Regions from separate parts of the Bacillus sp. NPDC093026 genome, predicted to be linked through region 2. Evidence: riboswitches for the same ligand, from Rfam matches in the RefSeq annotation. Region 2 holds a riboswitch; the other holds the start of a gene.
The links. Region 2 has a riboswitch for thiamine pyrophosphate ahead of thiC (phosphomethylpyrimidine synthase ThiC). Riboswitches for the same ligand answer to the same signal wherever they lie in the genome.

Region 1: linked by a shared signal. The riboswitch ahead of tenA (thiaminase II) and the one ahead of thiC (phosphomethylpyrimidine synthase ThiC) in region 2 are both predicted to bind thiamine pyrophosphate.

Annotation. Positions count from the first base shown of each region.
Region 1 covers NZ_JBIVPN010000001.1:691,178-697,168, reverse strand. The annotation lists gene yjbM (GTP diphosphokinase) at 1-142, shown strand, start outside; gene ACIQCE_RS03570 (NAD kinase) at 207-1,007, shown strand; gene ACIQCE_RS03565 (RluA family pseudouridine synthase) at 1,052-1,918, shown strand; TPP riboswitch at 2,388-2,497, shown strand; gene tenA (thiaminase II) at 2,578-3,288, shown strand; gene tenI (thiazole tautomerase TenI) at 3,263-3,880, shown strand; gene thiO (glycine oxidase ThiO) at 3,864-4,976, shown strand; gene thiS (sulfur carrier protein ThiS) at 4,973-5,176, shown strand; gene ACIQCE_RS03540 (thiazole synthase) at 5,181-5,948, shown strand; gene ACIQCE_RS03535 (thiazole biosynthesis adenylyltransferase ThiF) at 5,945-5,991, shown strand, end outside.
Region 2 covers NZ_JBIVPN010000005.1:77,488-83,478, forward strand. The annotation lists gene ACIQCE_RS12350 (protein kinase family protein) at 1-491, shown strand, start outside; gene ACIQCE_RS12355 (hypothetical protein) at 528-707, opposite strand; gene thiC (phosphomethylpyrimidine synthase ThiC) at 1,066-2,823, opposite strand; TPP riboswitch at 2,949-3,057, opposite strand; gene ACIQCE_RS12365 (YhcN/YlaJ family sporulation lipoprotein) at 3,332-3,958, opposite strand; gene safA (SafA/ExsA family spore coat assembly protein) at 4,092-5,264, opposite strand; gene nadA (quinolinate synthase NadA) at 5,396-5,991, opposite strand, start outside.

The DNA of each region.
Region 1 (5,991 bases), on a different contig from region 2:
GAATATACCGGAGAAGGTCAAGCTTCGGTTGCAAAGGGCCTCTGAAGCAGCATCTCTTCTTGATGATGAGATGTCTGAAATCAGAGGGGAGATTCAGGAAGCACAGGTGGCATTCTCGCGCAAAAAGAAAACAGATCACTGAGTCGTGCTTGATCAAATATGCTGCTGCCCTCTTATCGCAGCGAGGTGAAAAAGGAGAAGAATTCATGAAATTTGCAGTTTCTTCAAAAGGGAATTCTGTATCTGATGCACTCAAAAATAAAATTCAGACTTACTTACTGGATTTTGGAATGGAACTAAATGAAGAAGAACCGGATCTTGTCATTACTGTTGGGGGAGACGGCACCCTTTTATATGCTTTTCACCGCTACAGCAACCGCCTAAATGAAACAGCTTTTGTCGGTGTGCATACGGGGCATCTTGGTTTTTATGCAGACTGGGTCCCAAGTGAAATTGAAAAGCTTGTACTGGCTATTGCGAAAACGCCTTATCATATTGTTGAATATCCCATCCTTGAAGTCATTGTCAGGTACAACGATGGCGGACAAGAAGAGAAATATTTAGCAATGAATGAGTGTACCATTAAAAGCATGGAAGGAACACTTGTGGCGGATGTTGAGATTAGAGGACAGCTCTTTGAAACATTTAGAGGAGATGGTCTTTGCTTGTCCACGCCGTCTGGAAGTACTGCTTATAATAAAGCGCTCGGTGGAGCCATTATTCATCCATCCATTAGAGCCATTCAGCTTGCAGAAATGGCATCCATCAATAACAGAGTCTTCCGGACAGTGGGTTCACCGCTTATTTTGCCAGACCACCACACGTGTGTCATTAAGCCAATTAATGATGTGGATTTTCAGGTAACGATTGATCATTTGACATTGCTACATAAAGACGTCAAATCCATTCAATGCCGCGTGGCTAATGAGAATGTCCGTTTTGCCCGTTTTAGACCGTTTCCTTTTTGGAAAAGAGTGCAAGATTCCTTTATTGGAAAAGGAGAATAAGAAAGAGGTCGTTCTCGCTGGAATACTTTAAGCTAACCAAAACAATTTCACTGAAAGAAAAGGGGCTGCTTTTAAAAGACTATTTAATTGATCTCGGTATATCGAAAAGAATGCTGACAGATATTAAGTTTGATGGCGGCGATTTGCTCATTAATGGAGAACATGTCACCGTCAGGTACGAACTAAATGAGGGAGACACGCTCACGATTATATTTCCTGAAGAAAAGGTGAGTGAAGGGTTAAAGCCTGTTGACATTCCGCTTAATATTTTATTTGAAGATGAGCATGTGCTCGTGCTAAATAAAAAGCCGTCTATTCCATCTATTCCTTCTAGAGAGCATCCTGAAAACAGTATTGCAAATGGACTGCTACATCATTATGCACAGCAGTCTATTCATCTGACCGTTCATTTGGTGAACCGCCTTGATCGTGATACGTCTGGTGTCATGCTTGTAGCCAAACATCGCTTTGCACATAGTCTTTTATCAAAAGCGCAAAAAAAAGGGGAAGTGAAGCGTACGTATCGGGCATTTACACATGGCATCATTTCAAAGAAGCAAGGAACGATCAGGGCGCGGATTGCAAGAAAAGGAGACAGTATCATTGAACGAATGGTGGATGAGAATGGTCAGGACGCAGTCACACATTATACAGTAAAAGCGTTACATACTGGTCTGGACATGTCTGATGTGTCTCTTGTACTCGAAACAGGAAGAACGCATCAAATTCGTGTGCATATGCAATATATTGGTCATCCCCTTATTGGTGATACACTTTATGGCGGTACTAAAGAGCGAATGGACCGGCAGGCATTGCACAGTGAAACCCTTGTCTTTCCTCATCCGATGACAGGTGAGCAAATGACGTTTTCGGCTCCTTTGCCTTGGGACATGCAGTCATTGCTCCTATAAAAAATAAACCTGGTAGCCTGCTATGATATGCTCTCCTAAAGGGAGACAGATGAACTGAAAAAATCTGTTTGCCTTAGGGGAGTTTTTTCATGACTGGAATCTTTCGAACGCCAGATTTCTAAGGGCAGATCATTGATTTTTCAAAGATAGTTGCCTGTTCTATCCACGGTTTTTCAGTTCGTATCCAAGTTTGTCTATGAGAGTGATCAGCTCTTGGTAGTAGCCAATGATCTGACTATAATGTGGCTGAGGGATTTTCTTTTTATCGGAGATTTCGTATTTATGCGTTTTTGCAGAGAAGTATCCAGTTTAATGCCGCATGGTGACGCGACGCTGAGAAGCGGTGATCGAGTGCTTGTGTCTGGTTGCAAGGTGTATGTGGCAGAACTTTAACGTACAGTTAGAGTTGCAATGAACGCTTGACCAATGAACAAATCATGATTAAGATAGAAGTAACAAAACCATATAAATGATCCACTAGGGGAGTCCTTCAAAAGGGCTGAGATAAAAGTGTAGACTTTTAGACCCTCATTACCTGAACAGGTTCATACCTGCGTAGGGAAGTGGTGCGGTATTTGACTATGCTTTTTACAAATTCCAAGCCACTTTCCATGCGGAAAGTGGCTTTTTTATATGATAAAAAACAGGAGGAGAGGAACATGACATTTTCAGAGGAGTGTAAAGAGGCAGCAGCAAAATGGTGGAATGGAAGTTTTACGCACCCGTTTGTCAAAGGAATTGGGGATGGGACGCTTTCACTTGATCGTTTCACCTATTACGTCATGCAGGATTCGTATTACTTAACCCATTTTGCAAAAGTGCAATCATATGGAGCTGCTATGAGTGAGGACTTACATACCACTGGCAGAATGGCGTATCATGCACAGGGCACTTATGAAGCAGAACTATCGCTGCATAGAAAGTTTACAGAGCTCCTTCATATTTCTGAAGAAGCACTAGCTAATTTTAAGCCTTCTCCAACTGCTTATGCATATACCTCACATATGTACCGATCTGTTAAAAGTGGACGATTTGAAGAAGTTCTAGCAGCGCTATTGCCGTGCTACTGGTTATATTACGAGGTTGGTGAAAAATTGAAACAAACCACACCACAACATCCAATTTATCAAGAATGGATTTTAACATATGGAGGAGATTGGTTTAAAGAGCTCGTCTTTGAACAGGTTAACCGTTTCGATGAACTTGCAGAACAAGCAACAGAACATGTGCGATCCAATATGAAAGAAAATTTTGTGATCTCTAGCTATTATGAATACCAGTTCTGGGAGATGGCGTATGAAAAGGAAAAATGGGATACAGCATGCTTAGATGGGGTTGGTACAAGTGGAACTCCACGCAGTGACAAATGATACGCTTTCCACCGAAGAGCTAGTGAAGCAAATAAAAGCAATCGAACCAGAAGTTGATTTTATTCATATACGAGAACGATCTAAAACAGCCAGAGAGCTTGTTCATCTCGTGAAGCGGCTCCTTGCTGTAGGGGTATCCAAAGAGAAAATGGTGATCAATGACCGAGTAGACGTCGCACTTCTAACGAATATTCACCGTGTACATCTCCCAGGACACAGTTTTTCACCAAAGGAGCTGAGACAAAAATTTCCTCATCTTCATTCAGGCGTGTCTGTTCATTCGTTAGAAGAAGCGAAACTAGCAGAGAAGGAAGGGGCAGAGTATGTGATGTTTGGGCATGTATATGACACAGCGTGTAAACCGGGACTACAAGCAAGAGGCGTGAAGCTTGCGGAAGAACTGGCTTCAGCACTGACCATTCCTGTGGTGGTCATTGGCGGCATCACGCCAAAGCGAATCCCTGAATTGATGCGTATAAGATTGAAAGGAATTGCTGTCATGTCTGGTATTTTCACGCAGGCAGAACCCAAAATGATGGCGCAAATCTTTTCTGAAAAGCTAAAGGAGAATCCTTATGAAAAAGCATTATGACGTAGCAATTATTGGGGGTGGAATCATAGGGATGTCAGCAGCGTATCACCTTGCAAAAGCAGGCAAACAGGTTGTTGTATTCGAGGAGTATGAGGTAGGGAAGAAAACAACGAGCGCAGCAGCTGGTATGCTTGGTGCACATGCTGAAGGAGAAGGTTATGAGGATATATTCTTTGAGGTTGGTCGAGCAAGCCAAGCGCTATACGAAAAATTAAAAATTGATTTAAAACATGAATCGGGCATTGACATTCGGAAATCAAGCGACGGCATGATGAAACTTGCATTTACTGAGGAAGAAAAACGTGCTCTTTGCCGAATGCAGCATTTATCTACGTTTCAATGGCTTGAAGCCAGCAGTGTGAAAAAACGGATGCCTCAAGTTTCAGATAAAATCATTGGGGCAGGTCTGATTGAGGATGATGTACATGTTGAACCTTATTCAGTATGTCGTGCATTTTTTCAAGCGGCCGTTCGAAATGGGGCGGAAGTCAAAGAGTATACAGCAGTAGTTGAAGTGAATCGTCATCAAGATGCATTGATTGTCAGAACGACGCAAGGCACATGGACATGTGATCACCTCACTGTGGCTAGTGGCGTATGGTCTGGACGTTTTTTTGAAGAGCTAGGATTATCTCATTCTCTTTATCCAGTGAAAGGAGAATGTGTGTCTGTATGGAATAACGGTCCAGCACTTGAACACACCATTTATCATGACCATTGTTATGTAGTTCAGAGAGACAGCGGGAAACTGGTCATTGGCGCGACGATGGAGCCACATGACTGGCATGCAGTTCCAACACTTGGAGGTATTGAAGCAGTCATTCAAAAAGCAGCTGATCTCATGCCGTCAGTTAAGCAGATGCCAATTGATCAGTTTTGGGCGGGGCTTCGTCCTGCTACAAGCGACCAACATCCCTATATTGGAAGGCACCCAGAAGACGATCGAATCCTATTTGCTACAGGGCATTACCGAAATGGTATTCTGCTTGCGCCGATTACTGGGGAGATTATTCGAAATCTCATACTAGGTCAACAGGTCAAAGAGGATTGGCTTCATGCATTTCGCATTGGCCGAAAGGAGGCATCGCTCGTATGAAAATTCAATTGAATGGGAGAATTGTTGATTTCGATAAAGAGAACGGCACGATTTTTGATCTCTTATCAGCCTATCAACTTGAAAACCGAGTTGTGATTGTGGAGAAAAACCAAGAAATTATTGATAAAGAAGCTTTTCAAAAAGAAGAAATCAAGCCAAATGACACGATTGAAATTGTTCACTTTGTAGGAGGAGGATGAAATCATGCTACACATTGGCGGAAAAACATTCACATCAAGACTATTACTTGGTACAGGGAAATATCCATCATTTGAGGTTCAAAAGGAAGCTGTTGATGTGTCAGGAGCAGAAATTTTGACCTTTGCTGTGCGAAGAATGAATATTTTTGAAGCATCACAGCCTAATTTTTTAGAGCAACTCGATCTTTCAAGATTTACGCTTCTTCCGAATACAGCTGGCGCAAGTACTGCTGAAGAAGCGGTGCGAATTGCTCGTCTAGCGAAAGCATCAGGGCTTTGTGACATGATCAAGGTGGAAGTGATTGGCTGTTCAAGATCTCTTCTTCCAGACCCTGTGGAGACGTTAAGAGCATCTGAAATGTTACTGGAAGAAGGCTTTATTGTTTTGCCGTATACATCGGATGATGTGGTACTTGCAAGAAAATTAGAAGAACTGGGTGTACATGCGATTATGCCAGGTGCTTCTCCAATCGGGTCAGGTCAAGGCTTACTAAACCCTCTGAACCTCTCATTTATTATCGAGCAAGCGAAGGTTCCAGTCATTATTGATGCTGGTGTTGGTTCTCCGAAGGATGCTGCCTATGCCATGGAATTAGGAGCTGACGGTGTTTTACTCAATACAGCTGTCTCGGGAGCAAGGGATCCAGTAAAAATGGCAAAAGCCATGAAGCTGGCGATTGAATCAGGGAGACTAGGCTACGAGGCAGGACGTATCCCATTGAAAAACTATGGTACGGCAAGCAGTCCGCAGGAAGGAATGCCAGCGTTTTGAGCACTCGTTATTCACGCCAAGAGCTCTTTCAACCCATTGGCAA
Region 2 (5,991 bases):
TGAAAGTTTTTTTTCCTTCTTGTCAAAAGATTGCCCAAAAAGAGGCAGCTATTTACGAAAAACTTTCCGGTTCCCCCTACTACCCTGCGATTTATGAGTCAGGTGATCAGTATATTTTAATGGAATATATTAAAGGCTACACTTTTTATGAATGCCTGACAAAAGGGATTCCGATTAAGAAACATATGATTGAACAGGTGGATGAAGCATTAGAAGAAGCGCGTCAGAAAGGGTTAAACCCTTCAGATATTCACTTACGTAATCTCATCTTAACGAAAGAAGGTCGCGTCCGTGTAATTGATGTCGCTCGCTTCACACAAACGAAAACATGTCATCAATGGGATGACTTAAAAGCCGCTTACGCCTACTATCAAAAACCTTTTTTTCCAAAAAAAGCGCCGCGCCTATGGCTTGAAATGATTGCGTATTTGTATAAAAAGAACTGGTTCTTTCGTCATCAAATGACCAAGAGAAATGATTTCTTATCATAACAAAAGCCACTCGAATGAGGAGCGGCTTTTGGTGTTTTATTTTGTTTCAACATGAATACTATTAACATTTAATAGATTGATGATGTCATCATTGAGCTTAAACCAATGATTTGCTTCCTCGATTTTTTTATACACATCATAGGTAGCTGGTCGTTTCAACTCGAACTCAAGCACTTCCCCATTGTTCATATGAAATGTTACCTTAAATACTTTCATTATAAGATCACCTTCCACTTTTTCTTGATCGCTCATTGAATTGGATTAGCTCTTTTCATTCATTCTCTATTTAAACCGTTTCCCCTGCTTCTTTGCTTTTAAACACAAGATGTTTACATTTTGTTTAAATTCTCGCAAAACAGCCACTCATCTGACTTTAATGTAGTATATTGTTTAAAAAGTGTTTCATGAAACGGAAGAAAAACCGAGCACCGTCTAAAGAAAATAAAGCAGTGTGGTTTCATCTAGTAGATGCCTTTATAGAATGGTCATTGCACTTAGGACGTTCTTTCATGTAGTCATAAGAGCTTTCATCCGTTTTATAAAACCTCGCACCAAACGAGTGAGAGGTTCTTTTTTATGGTTGATAAATCTGACTTCCTTGACTGATAAATTCTTTTGCCTTCTTCTCCATCTCTTTTTGTACTTGATCGGATTGATGCCTGATGTCATGAGAGATTTTCATGCTGCAAAATTTCGGTCCACACATGGAGCAAAAATGAGCCGTTTTAGCACCTTCAGCCGGCAGTGTTTCATCATGAAATGCAAGTGCTCGTTCTGGATCAAGAGAAAGGTGGAATTGATCTCGCCATCTAAATTCAAACCTAGCCTTCGATAATGCATCATCACGTTTTTGAGCAGCAGGATGACCTTTTGCTAAATCAGCTGCATGTGCTGCAATTTTATAGGCGATAACCCCCTCTCTCACATCCTCTTTATTCGGAAGACCTAAATGCTCTTTTGGTGTCACATAACATAGCATAGCCGTTCCATACCAGCCGATCATGGCGGCACCGATTGCTGATGTAATATGATCATATCCAGGGGCAATATCTGTTGTAAGCGGTCCTAATGTATAAAAAGGTGCCTCTTTGCAAATCTCCATCTGCAAATCTACATTCTCTTTTATTTTATCCATAGGGATATGTCCCGGTCCTTCAATCATGACCTGTACGTCATGTTTCCATGCGATATCAGTCAATTCTCCTAAAGTTCTTAGCTCTGCAAACTGGGCTTCATCATTCGCATCGGCAATCGATCCTGGTCTCAGCCCATCTCCAAGTGAAAATGCAATATCATACGTTTTCATGATTTCACAGATTTCCTCAAAGTGGGTATATAGAAAGTTTTCTTTATGATGGGCCAGACACCACCTCGCCATAATGGCACCGCCCCTTGAGACAATACCTGTTACCCTGTCTACTGTTAACGGAATATACCTTAATAGCACACCTGCATGAATCGTAAAGTAGTCTACACCCTGCTCTGCTTGTTCAATTAAAGTGTCTCTGTACACTTCCCACGTCAAATCTTCTGCCACTCCGTTGACTTTTTCAAGTGCCTGATAAATCGGGACAGTTCCTACAGGGACAGGGCAATTCCGAATAATCCATTCTCTCGTTGTATGAATGTCCTTTCCAGTAGATAAGTCCATCATTGTATCTGCTCCCCATCTAATGGCCCATGTCATCTTCTCTACCTCTTCTTCAATAGAAGAGGTCACCGCTGAATTCCCAATATTCGCATTAATTTTGACATGAAAGTTCTTGCCGATAATCATTGGCTCACTTTCAGGATGGTTGATATTTGCTGGAATGACCGCTCTTCCGCTGGCCACTTCCTCTCTCACAAATTCTGGACTTAACTGCTCCCTAATCGCAATAAATTCCATTTCTGGGGTGATGATCCCTTTTTTCGCATAATGCATTTGTGTCACACATGCACCTTTTTTTGCCCGGAGCGGTGAATGGGAAAATTTTGTATTATCCATATTCAATTGATTTTCCTTGAGACGATATCCATTATCTTCTGGTTTCACAATACGCCCTTCGTAAGATTCTGTGTCTTCTCTTTCTGCGATCCATGCCGCTCTCATTCGTTTCAATCCCTTTGTGACATCAATCTCAACGTTTTCATCCGTATATGGTCCACTTGTATCATAGACGCGAAGTGGTTCATTTTGTGTTTCACCAGTTTGAGTCACCGTATTTGAGAGTGTAATTTCCCTTTTCGGCACTAAAATGTCAGGTCTTGAGCCTTGCTCATATACCTTTTTACTGCCGTCAAAGCTTGACATAAATGGTTGGTTTGACTGTAAAATTGTTTTTCGTTTCATTTGCTGTTCTCCCCTTCTCTTAATCAGTAAAAGGACAGGATTGAATCAGCACCAGCAAAAAACCAGGCTCTTGTTTAGAACCTGGTTAGTCGTCAGAACAAACATGAATGTCATTTCAATGACTCATGTATTATCTTCAACTTCCCCACGCTGGTACGAGCCAGATCAGGTCCAAAGGGTTAAGAAGCCTCACTTCTCTCTCAGCCCTATGAAAGGGCACCCCTAGTTACTTTTATTTACTTCCACATCAGTGTAGCATAGGTGCAAAATGAAAAAAAGAACATTCAGGAAAATAGTTCCTATTTCCTATACACAATTTCAATAGAACACTTTCTCATTACAAGAAAAGTCATGAATTAGACAATAATGAAGTGAATCTCCATTATTGGCAAAAATCCACTACTCCAATTTACTGTTATTTAAGGGTTAAGGTTTGTTTTTAATGAAAAGGCTAAAGTACAAAATGTCATGAACACTTTGTCTTTAGCCTTTTCATTTTTAACACTTGTTATCGCGTCATGCCTGTTTGACCTGTTTCAAATTGAGTTCTTCTCATGTCACGAAAACGTGTAAATACGCCTTCATCTTTGAAGACTTGTACAGATCTTCCATCCGCATAGCGATTGGCTGCTTCTTCTATTTGGGATATTCCCTTTGATGTGAGACGTCCATCCGATTTAATGGCAATATACACATTTTCATCTGTTACCATTACTTGTGAGTCTGCCACGTGGTTCATTTTATTGACACGGTTTGCAATTTTTCTTGAACGCTGAACATTCTCTTGTTTATCATATCCAGAGAACGACATTTGTTGATGATAATTCATGTCTCCATGACTATAGCGTCCATCTCCGCCAGTGAGCGGCATTCTGGATTGATCATCTGTTTGAGTTTGAGGACGTGCACGGTTATCAACATTCGTTGTATTTTCTCTCATGCCTTCCATGAGCTCGGAAACTGGTCCTTGATGATCTTGATGATTTTCTGTCGACTGTTGATTTGAATGATAACCAACAGGTTGACCTGATTGATTATAGCGTGTATCTACACCCGCATTGTCATTTGCACCACATGCAGTTAAACCAATGGGAAGAAGCAATAATGCGATCGTTGTTTGCCATTTTTGTTTCAAACGAAAAACCCCCTGTGCTAATTCAATCTCATGAGCGCAAAACAGGCTCTTTTTTAGCATGCACAGTTGAGGAGAAAAACAAGCTGGCATTTATAAACTAAAAAAGGAACGATTGAGATCGTCCCTTTGTTCACTAATCTTCTTCGTCTTCTTCTGGTCTTGCGAAAACAGATTGATTTGGATTTTGCTGCATGGGATGCTGCGGATATGCACCCATTTGTCCATAAGGAACAGGGTTTGGATAATATCCCATCCATGGTTGATGATGTTGTTGCTTCATGCCATCATCACAGCCACAGTCTTCCTTGCCATACGCTTCATTTGGTCCATTTGGATAAAAACCTTGATTCATGTTGGCATTTGCATTTGGATGCATATGATGATGCAAATGGTGTCCATCATTTACTTGATGTTCATAATTTTCTCCATAATAAGCTGGCGCTTGATATGCCGGATAGTATGGCTGAGCATGGTAAGGATACGGCATCATATGATGATAATACGGTTGAACGGGATAACAAAATCCTGAACCCGGTAAAATAGGTGAAGCAGGTACTAATTGCTGTGGATATGGATACATAGCAGGCGGCGTATAACTGCCATAACCATAATAAGGATCATACTGCTCATGATGATGTTGGTGATGATCTTTATTTTCAGCCATTCCCCCTACATTCGCTCCTCCTACATTCGGCATTTGCGGGAAATTAGGCAGATTTGGGTCATTGTTATGTTCCATGTTTTTCCCCTCCTCTTTTTGTTGTGGAATATGAATGAACGGATCATATCCCTTAGCCACCTCATCTTTTTCATGCTCTTTATGTTCATGATGAAAATGGTCCTTGTGATCCTTTTTCTCATGAACATCATCTTTCTTTTCATGATAGTGATCTTTTTTCTCATGATGTTCTTTTTTTGGAGGAGGCGTGAATGGTTGATAAAGATTGGTCTGATAATAGTTCACATCTACTTGCGGGAAAACTGGCTGTTCTATCTTTGGGACTGGCGGTACATACGGAACCGGCTCATTTGGCTTTTCTTTAGGCGTTGTGTCTTGAACTTGAACGACATCCTTAGGCTTTTCTTTCACATACGGATGTTCTTTAGGCTTTGGCATTTCTTTTGCTTTGTGCTGATCTGTTTTCACAGGGACACCACTAGATGGAATCTTAATTTTCATACCAGGCATAATCAAATCTGGATTACTGAGCTGTGAATTTAGTTTTTTCAATTCTTGAAAGTCGACTCCATATTTCTTAGAAATTTTCCAAAGGGAGTCTCCTTTTTGCACAATATGAATTTTCAACGTTTTCCCCTCCTATGCAAAACGTGAACGTATCGGTTATGTCAGAAGTACAATATGTTTCAATATAAATTTATGCATATTTACAAGCCAATATGATAAAAACTTGTTTTCTTGTAGGAGGGGAAACTTGATTATCTAATGGTCAACATTCGATTCAGTGCATGCAATGCCTCTTTTGTGATTTCTTCTTCGACCTGAATCAAACCGACCGGCTCGCCCTTTTCAATGCTTTCCAATGACCATAATAAATGAGGCAAATCAATGCGGTTCATCGTTAAACACGGACACATATCTGGGTTCAGTGATTCAATTTGTTTGTCTGGATGTTGATCTATAATACGCTTGACCAAATTCATTTCAGTACCAATCGCCCATTTGCTTCCAGGTGGAGCCTGTTCAATTGTATCAATAATAAATTTCGTTGAACCAGCAAAGTCTGATGCTCTCACCACCTCATGCGTACACTCCGGATGAACGAGGATTTGAATGTCACGATCCCTTTTTCTCATTTCTTCTATATTCTTGATCGTAAACTTCTCGTGTACTGAGCAGTGACCTTTCCATAAAATCATTTTGATGTTGTGAAGAGGCTGATCGGTGATGAGCTTCTCTTCTATCTGGTCCCACACAGCCATTTGCTCTAAAGGAATACCTAAATCAAAGGCAGTATTACGTCCTAAATGCTGGTCAGGAAGGAAGAGAATCCGTTCTTTTTGAGTGAGTGCCC